DNA from 4 places in the Paenibacillus sp. FSL R10-2734 genome. Region 4 is predicted to be linked to each of the others. Evidence: riboswitches for the same ligand, from Rfam matches in the RefSeq annotation. Region 4 holds a riboswitch; each other region holds the start of a gene.
What was found. Region 4 has a riboswitch for cyclic di-GMP ahead of NSS67_RS00505 (anti-repressor SinI family protein). Riboswitches for the same ligand answer to the same signal wherever they lie in the genome.
Positions count from the first base shown of each region.

Region 1: it holds a riboswitch for cyclic di-GMP, as region 4 does, so the genes downstream of both, NSS67_RS12520 (thiamine pyrophosphate-binding protein) here and NSS67_RS00505 (anti-repressor SinI family protein) in region 4, are expected to answer to the same signal.
Region 2: it holds a riboswitch for cyclic di-GMP, as region 4 does, so the genes downstream of both, NSS67_RS31275 (transglutaminase-like domain-containing protein) here and NSS67_RS00505 (anti-repressor SinI family protein) in region 4, are expected to answer to the same signal.
Region 3: it holds a riboswitch for cyclic di-GMP, as region 4 does, so the genes downstream of both, NSS67_RS03570 (NPCBM/NEW2 domain-containing protein) here and NSS67_RS00505 (anti-repressor SinI family protein) in region 4, are expected to answer to the same signal.

Region 1 is NZ_CP150170.1:2,887,193-2,890,464, reverse strand. Features, by position in the region: gene NSS67_RS12530 (YafY family protein) at 1-80, shown strand, start outside; gene NSS67_RS12525 (HAMP domain-containing methyl-accepting chemotaxis protein) at 198-1,448, shown strand; cyclic di-GMP riboswitch class I at 1,638-1,733, shown strand; gene NSS67_RS12520 (thiamine pyrophosphate-binding protein) at 1,852-3,272, shown strand, end outside.
Region 2 is NZ_CP150170.1:7,216,360-7,219,631, forward strand. Features, by position in the region: rRNA gene NSS67_RS31270 (16S ribosomal RNA) at 1-948, opposite strand, end outside; gene NSS67_RS31275 (transglutaminase-like domain-containing protein) at 1,318-2,127, opposite strand; cyclic di-GMP riboswitch class I at 2,141-2,221, opposite strand; cyclic di-GMP riboswitch class I at 2,328-2,408, opposite strand; gene NSS67_RS31280 (class D sortase) at 2,529-3,182, opposite strand; gene NSS67_RS31285 (GtrA family protein) at 3,217-3,272, opposite strand, start outside.
Region 3 is NZ_CP150170.1:771,127-774,398, forward strand. Features, by position in the region: gene NSS67_RS03560 (sensor domain-containing diguanylate cyclase) at 1-564, shown strand, start outside; gene NSS67_RS03565 (hypothetical protein) at 713-1,279, shown strand; cyclic di-GMP riboswitch class I at 1,436-1,522, shown strand; gene NSS67_RS03570 (NPCBM/NEW2 domain-containing protein) at 1,681-3,272, shown strand, end outside.
Region 4 is NZ_CP150170.1:113,886-117,157, forward strand. Features, by position in the region: gene NSS67_RS00485 (hypothetical protein) at 1-192, shown strand, start outside; gene NSS67_RS00490 (signal peptidase I) at 194-781, shown strand; gene NSS67_RS00495 (TasA family protein) at 875-1,477, shown strand; gene NSS67_RS00500 (helix-turn-helix domain-containing protein) at 1,637-1,966, shown strand; gene NSS67_RS00505 (anti-repressor SinI family protein) at 2,176-2,331, opposite strand; cyclic di-GMP riboswitch class I at 2,359-2,443, opposite strand; gene NSS67_RS00510 (2-oxoglutarate dehydrogenase E1 component) at 2,914-3,272, shown strand, end outside.

The sequences.
Region 1 (3,272 bases), 2.8 Mb from region 4:
TTGCTCCACAAGAGCTGTTAGAGATGGTAAAGTCTTCTATCGCAACAATTTCCGCTATATACGAGGATTTTTTGACATGAATTTAAAAAAACTCTTTTTAAATGAAGATTTATGTCAGTTCTTACTATAGACCAATGACCTTTAAATCCCATATAATAGCACCAATACATAATATTAATAAGGGGGACATTATACCAATGAACTGGATGCATAAACTTCCGTTAAAACAAAGAATTGTTGCCGGATGTTACCTAGTTGCCGCACTATTTGCCATTCCTGTTTTAGTTACTTTTTTGATCTTAGGCAACATTATTTTGGGTATTGTTCTAGTAGCTGTACTTGCAGCCTTAACTTTACCTGTTGCCCGCTTCATCGAGAGAACGCTTACATCTTCATTTGATGACATCGCGAATGTATCTCATAGTATTTCAAAAGGGGATTTTACTAGTAGAGCCGATGAGAACGGGTCTATGGGGGACGTAAGTCGTTCCTTTAATACTATGATTGACAAACTCAAGAAGATTTTGACAGAAGCTTCGCAAATCACTCGCCAAGTTATGGATGCAAGCCGCGGAATTGAGGATAAGAATCAGAATTTGAAAATAGTCATGGCACAGGTAGCCTCTTCCTCTAACGAGCTAGCGCTTGGTGCAAATGAAATATCTACGGATATCGCTGAGATGACAGAATCTATTAAAGATATTGAGAATAAAGTATCCAATTACACGAACTCAACGAAAGAAATGAACAAACGTTCAATACATACGCTAGAACTAGTTGAACAAGGACGCCAATCCGTTGATACTCAAGCTGAAGGCATGCGTAAAAACATCCAAGCTACTCAAAAAGTAGCTGATACTATCGAGGCCCTTTCTCATAATGCTCGCGGAATTACGATGATCACCAAGACCATCACAGAGATCGCTGAGCAGACCAACCTCTTATCGCTTAATGCGTCCATCGAAGCAGCTCGTGCCGGTGAACATGGTCGAGGATTTGCTGTTGTCGCACAGGAGGTTCGTAAGCTCGCTGAGGAATCCACGGCTTCAACGAAGGAAGTCTTCGGCTTGGTTCGGAGCATCGAAACTGATATTAAACAAGCAATTGACAATATCGCTATCAACGAAGAAGTCGTACAGGTACAGAATGAAATGATCACTCAATCCGCTCATATCTTTGCGCAAATTGTGCAAAGTGTACAGTATATTACCGAGCAGATTTCTTCCTTCTCTGCAGAAAGTGATCTTATGTTGGAAAGTGCCTTGAAAATCTCAAGTGCAATAGAGAATATCTCTGCGATCACTCAGCAAACCGCTGCGGGCACAGAAGAAGTATCAGCCGCTATGAATGAACAGATTAATGCCCTGCAGTCCGTCGCAGAAGAAACCGAGAAAATGACAACGGCGGTATTTAATTTACAGAAGACAATCCATATCTTCAAATTTTAAATAACTGACTATCCTTATCAACATACCCTTTAACTGCCCCTAAGTTTGACTTAGGTGGCGGTTTTTTTCTGTCCATTATTTCAAATGTTAGACAAGATTTTCGTCAAAATTCGAGTTAATTTGCGAGTATATATTGACAAAGGATCTCGAGGAATATATTGTAAAGGAAAATTCTTCTTATAAATTTTAAATTAATATTGGCAAAATCTTCGAAAGAGGATGACGCAAAGCCATGGATCTACAGCCTCATTTTTAATTTGAGGCCATGACTGCCAGGTTGCTGAAAACCAAGACGACTGGACTATTGTTCGGTCTCTATGGCGATTCATGCTTCCAACCTGTGCCCTATTTTTGAGCACAGGTTTTCTATTGTTTTTTATTCAAATAATAATCAACTTGTGAGGTGTACTTTTTGAAGACAGTCGCAGATTACATGTCGGAAGCACTAAGGAAACTTGGTGTTACCCATTCCTTTGGTATTATTGGTAAATCTATTTGTCCAATCGTTCTTAAAATGGTAGATTACGGTATTGAATTTATTCCTGGGCGACACGAAACAAGCTCAGGATTCGAAGCAGCTGGGTATGCGCTAAAAACTGGAAATATAGGTGTAGCTTTTGGTACTTCCGGTCCTGGTGGAACAAACCTGCTTACAGCAGCGGCACATGCGAAGGCTAACAACTTACCTGTCCTATTTATTACCGGACACCAATCCATTAAAGAGCTTGGTATTCCACAATGTCAGGACTCTTCCTCTTATCTAGCTGATTTAGCAGATATGTTTAGACCTGCTACCTTGTTTAGCAAGCTTATTGAACGTGGAGATCACTTTAGCACGATTTTTAATCATGCGATATCCATTGCTCTGAGCGGCAATCGCGGTCCAGTTCATCTTTGTATCCCTTTTGATGTTCAAACAGAATTGCTGGAGGAGTGTAATATTGTGATCCCTGAGCGGGAATCACTGGTTAGCTTCGCGAATATCGACCGGTTCCTTGAAGCTATTAACAACTCAAAGAATCCATTAATTATCGCCGGTAAAGGAGTTAACCGCTCAGGAGCACATAGTGAGCTGATTCAATTAGCGGAAACATTTAATATTCCTGTAGTTACATCTCCAGGTGGTAAAGGGGCTATAGCTTGGGATCATCCACTCTATCACGGTCCAATTGGAGTAGGCGGTTGTACCCATGGGGATGACTTGCTGAATCAAAGTGATCTATTTATCGTTCTCGGCTCACGCCTAAGTGATATGACTATTTGTAATCTTAAACGGGAAAATCATCCGAAAACACTAATTCAATTTGATAGCGATCCGACCTTTGTCGGCAAAATATTGTTCTCTAACACGATCCCAGTCACTGGAGATCTACGTGATAATCTGGTTTGCTATCTCAATCATATCGACACGAACAACATCACAAAACGCGAAGTTGCCACAAATGTCGATTATTCCGAAGAGCTTCCGATTTTACCAGGCCTTTCACTTGCATCGGTCTTGAGTACGATGAGTGATTTGATTCCCTATAACAGTACCGTCTTTGTTGATGATGGAAGCCACGGTTTCCATGCCGCGAAATGGTTCAAGGTTAAGAAACCGGGCAGTTTTGTTTTCGATGCTTACTTTGCTTGTATGGGTAATTCCATCGGTATGGCTATCGGCGCAAAAGTTGCTGCTCCAGAAGAAACTATCTTCTGCATTGCAGGTGATGGTTGCTTTATGATGCTTGGCGCGGAGATTAATACTGCTGTCTGTAAAGATATTCCTGTCATATTCATTGTTGTAAATAATAAGCAGCTAGATATGGCTCTAAAAGGAATGGA
Region 2 (3,272 bases), 230 kb from region 4:
GTGCGGGTCCCCGTCAATTCCTTTGAGTTTCAGTCTTGCGACCGTACTCCCCAGGCGGAGTGCTTACTGTGTTAACTTCGGCACCAAGGGTATCGAAACCCCTAACACCTAGCACTCATCGTTTACGGCGTGGACTACCAGGGTATCTAATCCTGTTTGCTCCCCACGCTTTCGCGCCTCAGCGTCAGTTACAGCCCAGAAAGTCGCCTTCGCCACTGGTGTTCCTCCACATATCTACGCATTTCACCGCTACACGTGGAATTCCACTTTCCTCTTCTGTACTCAAGTCACCCAGTTTCCAGTGCGACCTTAGGTTGAGCCCAAGGTTTAAACACCAGACTTAAATGACCGCCTGCGCGCGCTTTACGCCCAATAATTCCGGACAACGCTTGCCCCCTACGTATTACCGCGGCTGCTGGCACGTAGTTAGCCGGGGCTTTCTTCTCAGGTACCGTCACTCCGATAGCAGTTACTCTACCGGACGTTCTTCCCTGGCAACAGAGCTTTACGATCCGAAAACCTTCATCACTCACGCGGCGTTGCTCCGTCAGACTTTCGTCCATTGCGGAAGATTCCCTACTGCTGCCTCCCGTAGGAGTCTGGGCCGTGTCTCAGTCCCAGTGTGGCCGTTCACCCTCTCAGGTCGGCTACGCATCGTCGCCTTGGTGGGCCGTTACCCCACCAACTAGCTAATGCGCCGCAGGCCCATCCCTCAGTGACAGATTGCTCCGTCTTTCATTCTTTCTTCAGGAGAAAAAAGAAATTATCCGGTATTAGCTACCGTTTCCGGTAGTTATCCCAGTCTGAAGGGCAGGTTGCCTACGTGTTACTCACCCGTCCGCCGCTAAGTTATTTTGAAAGCAAGCTTTCAAAATAACTCCGCTCGACTTGCATGTATTAGGCACGCCGCCAGCGTTCGTCCTGAGCCAGGATCAAACTCTCCAATTAGTATTGAAAAGAGCGATATGCTCATTTTGAAACATCTGACGAGAAAATTAATTCTCTATTTTGGATTTCACTTGCGTGATTTCCTACTCACTCGTTGTTCAGTTTTCAAAGATCAAGTTCTCGTTGGCGCCATTTAATGTCTCAGCAGCAACTCTTATAATATATCATGTTGTTCTCAGTAATGCAAGCTTTATTTTTCGAAAGCCGTTTATATAACTCTCTCAAACATTGCCTGTACGCTGTCTAACAACGCTTAACTATAATAACCTATCTATTAATAAAAAAGCAACCCCTAAAACAAAATAAACAACTAGCTTAATAATTAAGCTGGTTGTTTATTTAATAGAGTTATGATTCTAGCAATACAAATTAATAGTATTTAGCTGCAGTATACTTACTTGAAGCCTTGATAAAATCCGCATTCTTCTTACCTTTCGCTGCTGATGCATCTACCGTGGTATCAATAGTAACCCATTTGCCATCCATCAATACTTCATTCCATGCATGGTATTGCGTAACGTAGCTAGTATTCCCCATCACCAACTTAGCAGGAACATCTACACTACGAAGCATTGCGGCAAAAAGAGAAGCATAATCATAGCAGATTCCTTTTTTAGTATTCAAAGTGTTGTTAATGCTTGGAATATAATCGGTCGTTACGTTATTAGCAAGAGAATAATCATATTGTACATTAGCAATCACATAGTTATAGATTGCCTTAACCTTCTCTTCATCTGTTGTTTTGCCTTTTGTAAGCTCTTTTGCCTTAACGATCGCTTTATCAGAAGAACTCCATTTCACATTCTGTACGGAGCCCAAATATACGGAATTTGAGTCATTCATGGTTAAATCTACTACCTCGGAATAAAGAGCTTTGTATTTGTTACCCGTTGTGTTCTCAAGAACAGAGACTTTATAAGTCCCATTTCCTTGTTGCAAAGGGAAGTCCTCAGCTTGTCCAGAAGCGTATAAATTATATGTATAGCTACTGTTATCTTTTGTGATCATAAGCTTAATTCTTTTGTCTTTTGGAATATCGTAGTTAATCCCGATTACGCCTTGATCCAATTTCGACGTATTCAACCAGTTCGAATCTACACTTGCGGCTTGAGCTGTGTTTACTGGAACCGCAGTAATCAGTACGAACAACGCCACAATCAAAAAATAAACCTTTTTCACGGATAAAACTCCTTTCGGTAGCTGGCTGCCATCCTTTCGGGAAGGCCCTTTAGCTTTGCGTCCCTACCTTTCGATAGGTTTGCCATTTATCGTATAAGCTCTATCTGTCCTAATTTCACTAGACAAATTAATAGAATCAACTAAGTAGAAATGAATCTAAAAACCTTATATATTTTATAAAAACAAAAAAAGCCTCTTCATTCGGTAGCTGGCTGCCATCCTTTCGGGAAGGCCCTTTAGCTTTGCGTCCCTACCTTTCGATAGGTTTGCCGTTTATCGTGTTTAGCTTTTATAGTCTTATACTACCATATTTATCCTCGTAAACAAGAACAAAATTGCTAGATTTTCTATTATTTTATAGTTATTTCTCTGTATTTAAGTTCTCATATCATTCTCATCTGCTATTTGGGAAGCTTGGCGTGAACAATTAAACGATGTGTAGGATCTACTAGTGGGTCACACGTAATTAGGGTAAGAATCTTATCCTTGTTATTCCCATCAAGAACAGATACATCGCTTGGATCTACAACAGAAATATCATAAACCTCGTAATTCAATACCTGATCGCTAGTCTTTACCGTGATAACATCTCCAATAACAACCTCATTCAATCTGTTAAACAATCTGCCCGTAGTTCTAGCTCTGTGAGCAGCAATTGCTGCATTTCCTATTTCTCCAAGTGGAGTCGTCTCTTTCATATGGGCCGCTGCATGCTTCAAATTGGCTTTAGTAGCCCCTTCTAATACAGGTAGCTTCAAATCAATCTTATCTATTTCAATTAAGGCCATTACCTTGCCACCAACTTTGATTTCTGGTTCTGGCTTTTCCGTTTCTTGAGGCTGCGCTTGTGCGTCCAGAACCGATTCCTCTGCTAATAACTGAGTAACTTCGGCATATTTGCTCTTCAGATCAGGCGGTGGAGTACTATCGCTGGTGCTCAGTTCAGCCGATTCTAACAGCTTCTCCTGCTGCCAGTCGCTGTACCATTCGTTAGCTTTTGGATACAGCATGATGAGGATCCCGGCCAGTATGAGAACATACGAGAATTTACGCATGAAATTCACCTCCGTGTATTGGTTCTACTGAAATTCAGAATACCCACTTACGACTTCCAAAAAAGTTGATAATCACCGTGACAAAAGTAA
Region 3 (3,272 bases), 660 kb from region 4:
ATTCATTTGGAAATTGAACAGAAACAAATCGAACTGCTAGAGATGAATGCCGTTTTAGTAGAACTATCAAATACAGATAAGCTTACCGGATTAAAGAATAGAAGGTTTCTTCAAGAAAAGCTGGAAGAGCAGATTATAGGGTGCGGTCAGGATCAAGAGCCATTTTCGCTGTGTATCATCGATATTGATCATTTTAAAAAAGTGAATGACACCTACGGGCATCAAACAGGAGACTATGTGCTGGAGAAACTAGCAAGTATCTTGAAATTGCAATCCCGTAAAGAGGATATGGCGGCTAGATATGGCGGCGAAGAATTCGTACTTCTTTTACCTAATACAGATATCGCGGAGTCAAGGACCATAGCTGAGAACTTACGGCAATCGATCGCTTATTCAACTTGGGATATGGGCCAGATTACGGTGAGCATTGGCATAGCTACATTTACTCCCATCGATTCAGAGACCACCCTTCTGCAAAAAGCCGACCAAGCCCTTTATGCTTCTAAAGAGCAGGGAAGAAATCGGGTTACGCACATCATAGATTTGAATGAAAAGCTTCTTTAACAGGGGTCTTTTTTTTCTGCTTATCAAAGCGTGACCCAAGGTCAGCACATCTCCGTCTAGAGGATGAGATCAATTCAGGTTAGAGTCTGATTGCAGGTGACCCCCAGGGCTGTACAATTTAGGTAATGAGAAGGGGGACGGGATGGATATGAAATGGCATAAATACATATCACGCTGGGCGGATTCAAGAGGGCTAGGTGGACGAGAAATTGATTATCAATGGCCGTCTCCATCATTTCCGGTGGTAAGTATTCGCAGCAATTTGGGTCGATACTCAGGTCAGGGGTATGGTTACGGAAGTAAGCCTCAAGTGAAGACAGCTGTTGGATTAATTGCCATTGGAGATATAGCTGTCGGCTTGATTTCCATAGGTGCAATAAGCGTTGGCGTACTATCCTTAGGAGCAATATCACTAGGAATGTGGTTAGCGATCGGAGCGATAGCGCTTAGCTGGCTTGGCTTCGCAGCCGGGGCGATTGCCATTGCAGGCGTGGCGGTGGGAGCGATCGCGATAGCGGAAAAAGCGTTTGGTGCGGTTGCCATAGGTGATACGGCGTTAGGAGCGGTAGCCATAGGGAGGATCGCTGCGGGTGCGGTAGCTATTGGTCAATGGGCATATGGTGTAATCGCAGTTGGAGAGCATGGCTTCGGTTTAATTCCTATCACAGGTGATGTGTGGAATTGGTTCCGGCGTTTGTTTGGGGCGGGGAGTTAAATAGACCTCCAGTCCTAAAGTACCTCTCTTTTCTGGGATAGTCGATAAACATTATCTATCAGAATAGAAAAACTAATTGCAATTACCTATTCGTATTTCATACCATTTAATCATGCGATCAGATGTAGCGTTATGTTACTCTTTGTAATGTATTCGAAACTTCATAGGCAAACCTATGGAAATGTAGGGACGCAAAACTATAGGGACTAAGGTTATCACAACTATTGTCAGCCAGCTGCCAAAGAGTGTATTACGCTTTTTGTTCTTAAGGTTTAATAAAAATTAAGTCTTAATTTTTATGCAACTTTATATGCAATCAAGCTACTCTTTTGGGGTAGTTTTTTTTTGTGCCCATTTTTAGGCATAGAAGAGATTCATATTACATCTGGGGGGTAGAAAAGATGAAAAAAATGATTGCGATCGCTACATCGGCAGCCATGTTAGCCAGTTTTTCGAGTGAGGCAGGTTATGCTTTAGCAAGTGATGTAAGCAAGGTAAGTGTAGTGAACACCGTAGTACAAAGCAAAGCTGAGCTATTAAGCAATGCGTCAGTTATTCCGTTTGATCTGTACGGCAAGGCTATCCTAAGCGCTTATAATGATGTTTTTAGAATGAATCCTGCGAATATTAAATCCATCACAAATAACGGTGGCAACTACTCAGGCTCACCTATAGCTAAGGCTATTGATGGCGATATGAGTACGCATTGGGAAACGGGCAAACCGAATAGTTCAACGTTCACGAATGAGGTTGTCTTTGTTTTCAATGAGTCCACTGAATTAAATAGAATCGTATACGCTGCAAGACAATCCAGTGCAAAGGGGAAGGGGTTTGCTCAGGAATTTGATATTTATGGCTCAACTACGGATGCAGGCGATTATACGCTAGTATCCTCTGGAGAATATAAAGACGGAGCAGGTGACGTAGTAGAGATTCAGTTTGCACCCACAGCCTTCAAGAGACTTAAATTTGTCTTCAAAAAAGCTAACCAAGATTGGGCGAGTGCGGCTGAATTTTCTTTTTATAAAGAAGATGCCGTATCCGCTAAGATGAAAAATTTATTTACAGATGATACCTTGAGTCAAGTTAGCGCAGCATTTAATACGGCAGAGAAATTAACAGCATTAGAACAAGAAGTGCAGTCACATCCACTGTACGCGCAGTTTAAAGCAGATATAGAGAACGCCAAAGTACTACTGGAGAACCATCAAATAGAGGCAACACCAGCCAAGGTCTCGAAGCTAAAAGGGTATGGTACAGAATATGAATCTGCCTATAGCCAAGCTTATAGAATGCTAAACTCAAACGTATCTAAAGTAACTGTGAACGGTGGAAGCTACTCGGGCACGAAACCTGAATACATGCTTGATGATCAACCAAATACGCACTGGGAAACGAACAAAAACAATGATGTAAGCTTCACCAATGAAGTTGTGTTTGAGTTAGCACAAGCGGAAGTATTGGATAGAGTGGCTTTCCTGGCTAGAGATAATCGCAAAGGCTTCCCAGAGGCTTTTGAAATTTATGCATCCGAGACGAGTAAGGGAGAAACCTTCCAGCTCGTATCTAGCGGAACCGCCACTAGCACGAACGACTTTCTGGAGTTTAAATTCGAACCTACGAAGTTTAAAAGATTGAAATTCAAGTTCACGAAAGCCAATATCAACAGACCTTTTGCGGCTGAATTTAGATTTTATACAGAGGATAAAGTAAGCGAAGCTGTAAATGGTATTTTCACAGATGGCACGATGAGTGCGGTTGTTCCTGCTTATAATAGCGTCGAAGCAATCAACGAATTAGAAGAAGCGGCAAAAGTACATCCGCTCTATCCAATCCTTAAAGATGCTTTGGATTTAGCTAGAAAGCTAGTGAATGGTGAAGTTCAAATCGAAGGCACCCTCATTGAGGCCGAGCAGCGTGGTGATATGAAAAAGCATGCGACGCAAAACCTGAGAATTGGTTTCGGTACGAACAACCAACCTACGGGGCTTGT
Region 4 (3,272 bases):
ATAAATAAAGAACAACCTGAAGCCCCAGCCACTAACCCGGTCGATCCGGAAATTGGCGAAGAGCCAACGATTCCACAAGATGTACCACAGCAAAAGGTTCCTCAGGAGACGCCAAAGGCGGAAGACACCTCTTCCACACCGGTAGCCACACCAGCTCCTTCGGAAGCTCAACAAGACAAAGGTGGAGAATAATATGCGGATTAAAAAAATGATCAACAATACATTATCGAGCATCATGCTTGTGATTTTCATTCTGCTGGTAATAGCCGTAGTTTTATCTAAAGCATCCGGCGGTGAACCTGCCTTCTTCGGATACCAAATCAAATCTGTACTCTCAGGTTCGATGGAACCAGGGATTCAGACCGGATCGATTGTCGCTTTAAAACCCGGAGGAGATATGAATCGCTTCAAAAAAGGCGATGTCATCACCTTTAGAAATGAAGAAAACCTGCTCATTACTCACCGTGTTGTAGAAGCAACAATGAATAACGCTACCGGTGAAGCCATGTATCGCACGAAAGGCGATAACAATGATGCGCCCGACATGAACCCTACCAGTTCAACGAATGTTGTAGCTGAATATATCGGGGTCACCGTACCTTATGTCGGTTACGCTATGAATTTCGCGGTTTCCAAAGCTGGAAGTGTCGTGCTCATGATCGTACCAGGCTTGATGCTCCTGCTCTATGCTCTCTATTCGTCATGGAAGGCTGTAGCTGCACTCGAAAAGAAAAACGCGGCCATACTGCCTGCCTCTCCACCCCCAACAGAAATACAGTAATAAGTTGATTGTCCGCTTCCGCTTACGAACCGGAAGTTACAATATATAAATTTTATAAAATTTAACCACAAAAACCGAGGAGGAATTTTAATTATGGGTATCAAGAAAACATTGGGTCTTGGCGTAGCATCTGCAGCACTGGGTTTATCATTGATTGGTGGAGGAACCTTCGCTTACTTTAGTGACACTGCAACAAGCACTGCTACATTCGCTGCAGGTACACTGGATTTGAACTCCGATCCTTCTGTTATCGTAAATATTGCAAACCTGAAGCCAGGTGATACTGTCAAAAAAGATTTCAAACTAAAAAATGACGGCACCCTCGATATTGGCTCTATTATTCTCAAAACTAAGTACAACGTTAATGATGTAGGTGGTAACAACAACGGTGTTGATTTAGGTAAATTCATTAAAGTTAAATTTCTGCAAAATAAGGACAAGAGCGGTAACATTATTCCGGATATTGTAGTTTATGAAACAACATTATCTGAATTACAAAATTTAACACCAGATCTCGTAGAGAAAGTGCCGTTCTTAGGCAGTGAAGCATCCGGTATTAAAGCAGGTACATCTGACACCTTTACCGTCAAATTCGAATTTGTGGAAGACAATAAAGATCAGAACATTTTCCAACAAGATACATTGACACTGACTTGGGATTTCTTCGGTAAACAAGGCAGAGGAACTGACTACTAATCTAATAAGTCTTCCATTCGAAGAGCAGCAGATTCTTATTCCGGAAAGCGGATAAGTAGATGCTGCTTTTCTCTTTACAATAAACTTTGTCGAATTTATTGATATTTGCTATACTAATAACAAAAATTACGGAGGGGCGTAAGCATAGTGCCACAAAATATGGGCCAACGTATCCAGCATCTCCGCCTAGAAAAGGGATTGTCCCTATCTGAGCTTGCGGACAGAGCGGATGTTGCTAAGTCGTATCTTAGCAATGTGGAGAGAAACATCCAATCCAATCCTTCAATCCAGTTTATCGAAAAGATCGCCGACGCGCTTCAGGTATCCATCCACGCTTTACTCTATGGAGAACCTAATGATGCTGAGGAATCACCTTTAGATTCGGAATGGTTCCGATTGGTGCAGGAAGCTATGGCCTCAGGCATAAGCAAACGCGAATTCAAGGAGTTTCTAGACTACCAGAAATGGCGCCTGGATCAGAAGGATTAACCTACATCTGACCTGATAAGATCCTCTTCTATTCATACTATCAAGCATAAACGCCTTCGCCCTCCTAACATGGACCGCGAAGGCGTTTATATTCTAGCAGAATATAATGATCATATACGGTATGAAACTTATACTCTCATATATATACCGAAAAAGAGCACAGCGAGTTATCGCTGTGCCCTTTTTCGGTATATTACGTTCTAAATGTATTACTGCACGGCTTGCACAGTCTTCTCGTGAAAGAATCGACGAATTTCATCTGCCTTTATGCCTGCCTTCTTAGCTGCTAATAATAAATGGACCCATTCTACGTCTACATCAATGACCTGCTGTTCTCTGTTGCTTCCCTGGTTGGACTTGTCCAAAAAATCTCCTCCTAAGATTTTACGTCCCCAGGCAATCCGGCTGTCATAGTATTTCTACCTTAGACCCGCGACTTTGTGCCCCTGCCTTTCGGCAGGTTTACCTTTTACTGGACCCTTTACACGAAAGGATCTGGTTATAAAATATATGAAAACGCTAACTGCAATAACATTATACTATAGTAAAGTGGAAAAGTGTGTCGATTTCTGAGTAGTTTCTCTGTTAAAAGCAAAAAATAAAAGATTTTTTTTAGGATTTCCTGTCCTATTATCACGATACCCGTCCAATTCAAAAAATTAATTAAGCCAATATAATGATGCCTTCCTCTCATTTAGTTAAAATTAAGGATAATAGAATCATTTTAGTAGGTCTTTAGAATGGGTAATAGTAAAGAACACCTCTTTTTTTAGTAGAACAAGCTAACCCATACCATTTTGCGAACGTATTGGACGAAAGAATGAATTGATTACACGTGTGGAAAGTAGCACAATAAGATGAGAAATGAAACCGCAATCATCACAGCTCCAGTAAGCGTTGACACAAAATGTCACGTATGGAGTTCATCCGTTAAGGAGGATGTATTCATGGCAGCCAAAGAGCCCTATAACGAATCCATTTGGAGTAAGTATTACGGACCCAATTTAGGCTACATTCAAGAAAGATATGAACAGTTTGTGAAAGATCCATCCACCGTAGAAAATAACTATCGCGAGCTTTTTACGAATTCGGGTCCCCCACCATTAACACCGGATAGCGAACCGGCTCCACAGCCTCGCATTTCGGGAGACACCGAATGGCTTAGAAAGGCAGTAAGAGCTTCCAAGCTAATCGCTAATATTCGTATATATGGCCATATGGCCGCTGAAATTGATCCGCTTGAGCGGGATCACAATCCTATGGCTAAATATCTCGAGCTCGAAACCTATGAGCTGACTCGTGAGGA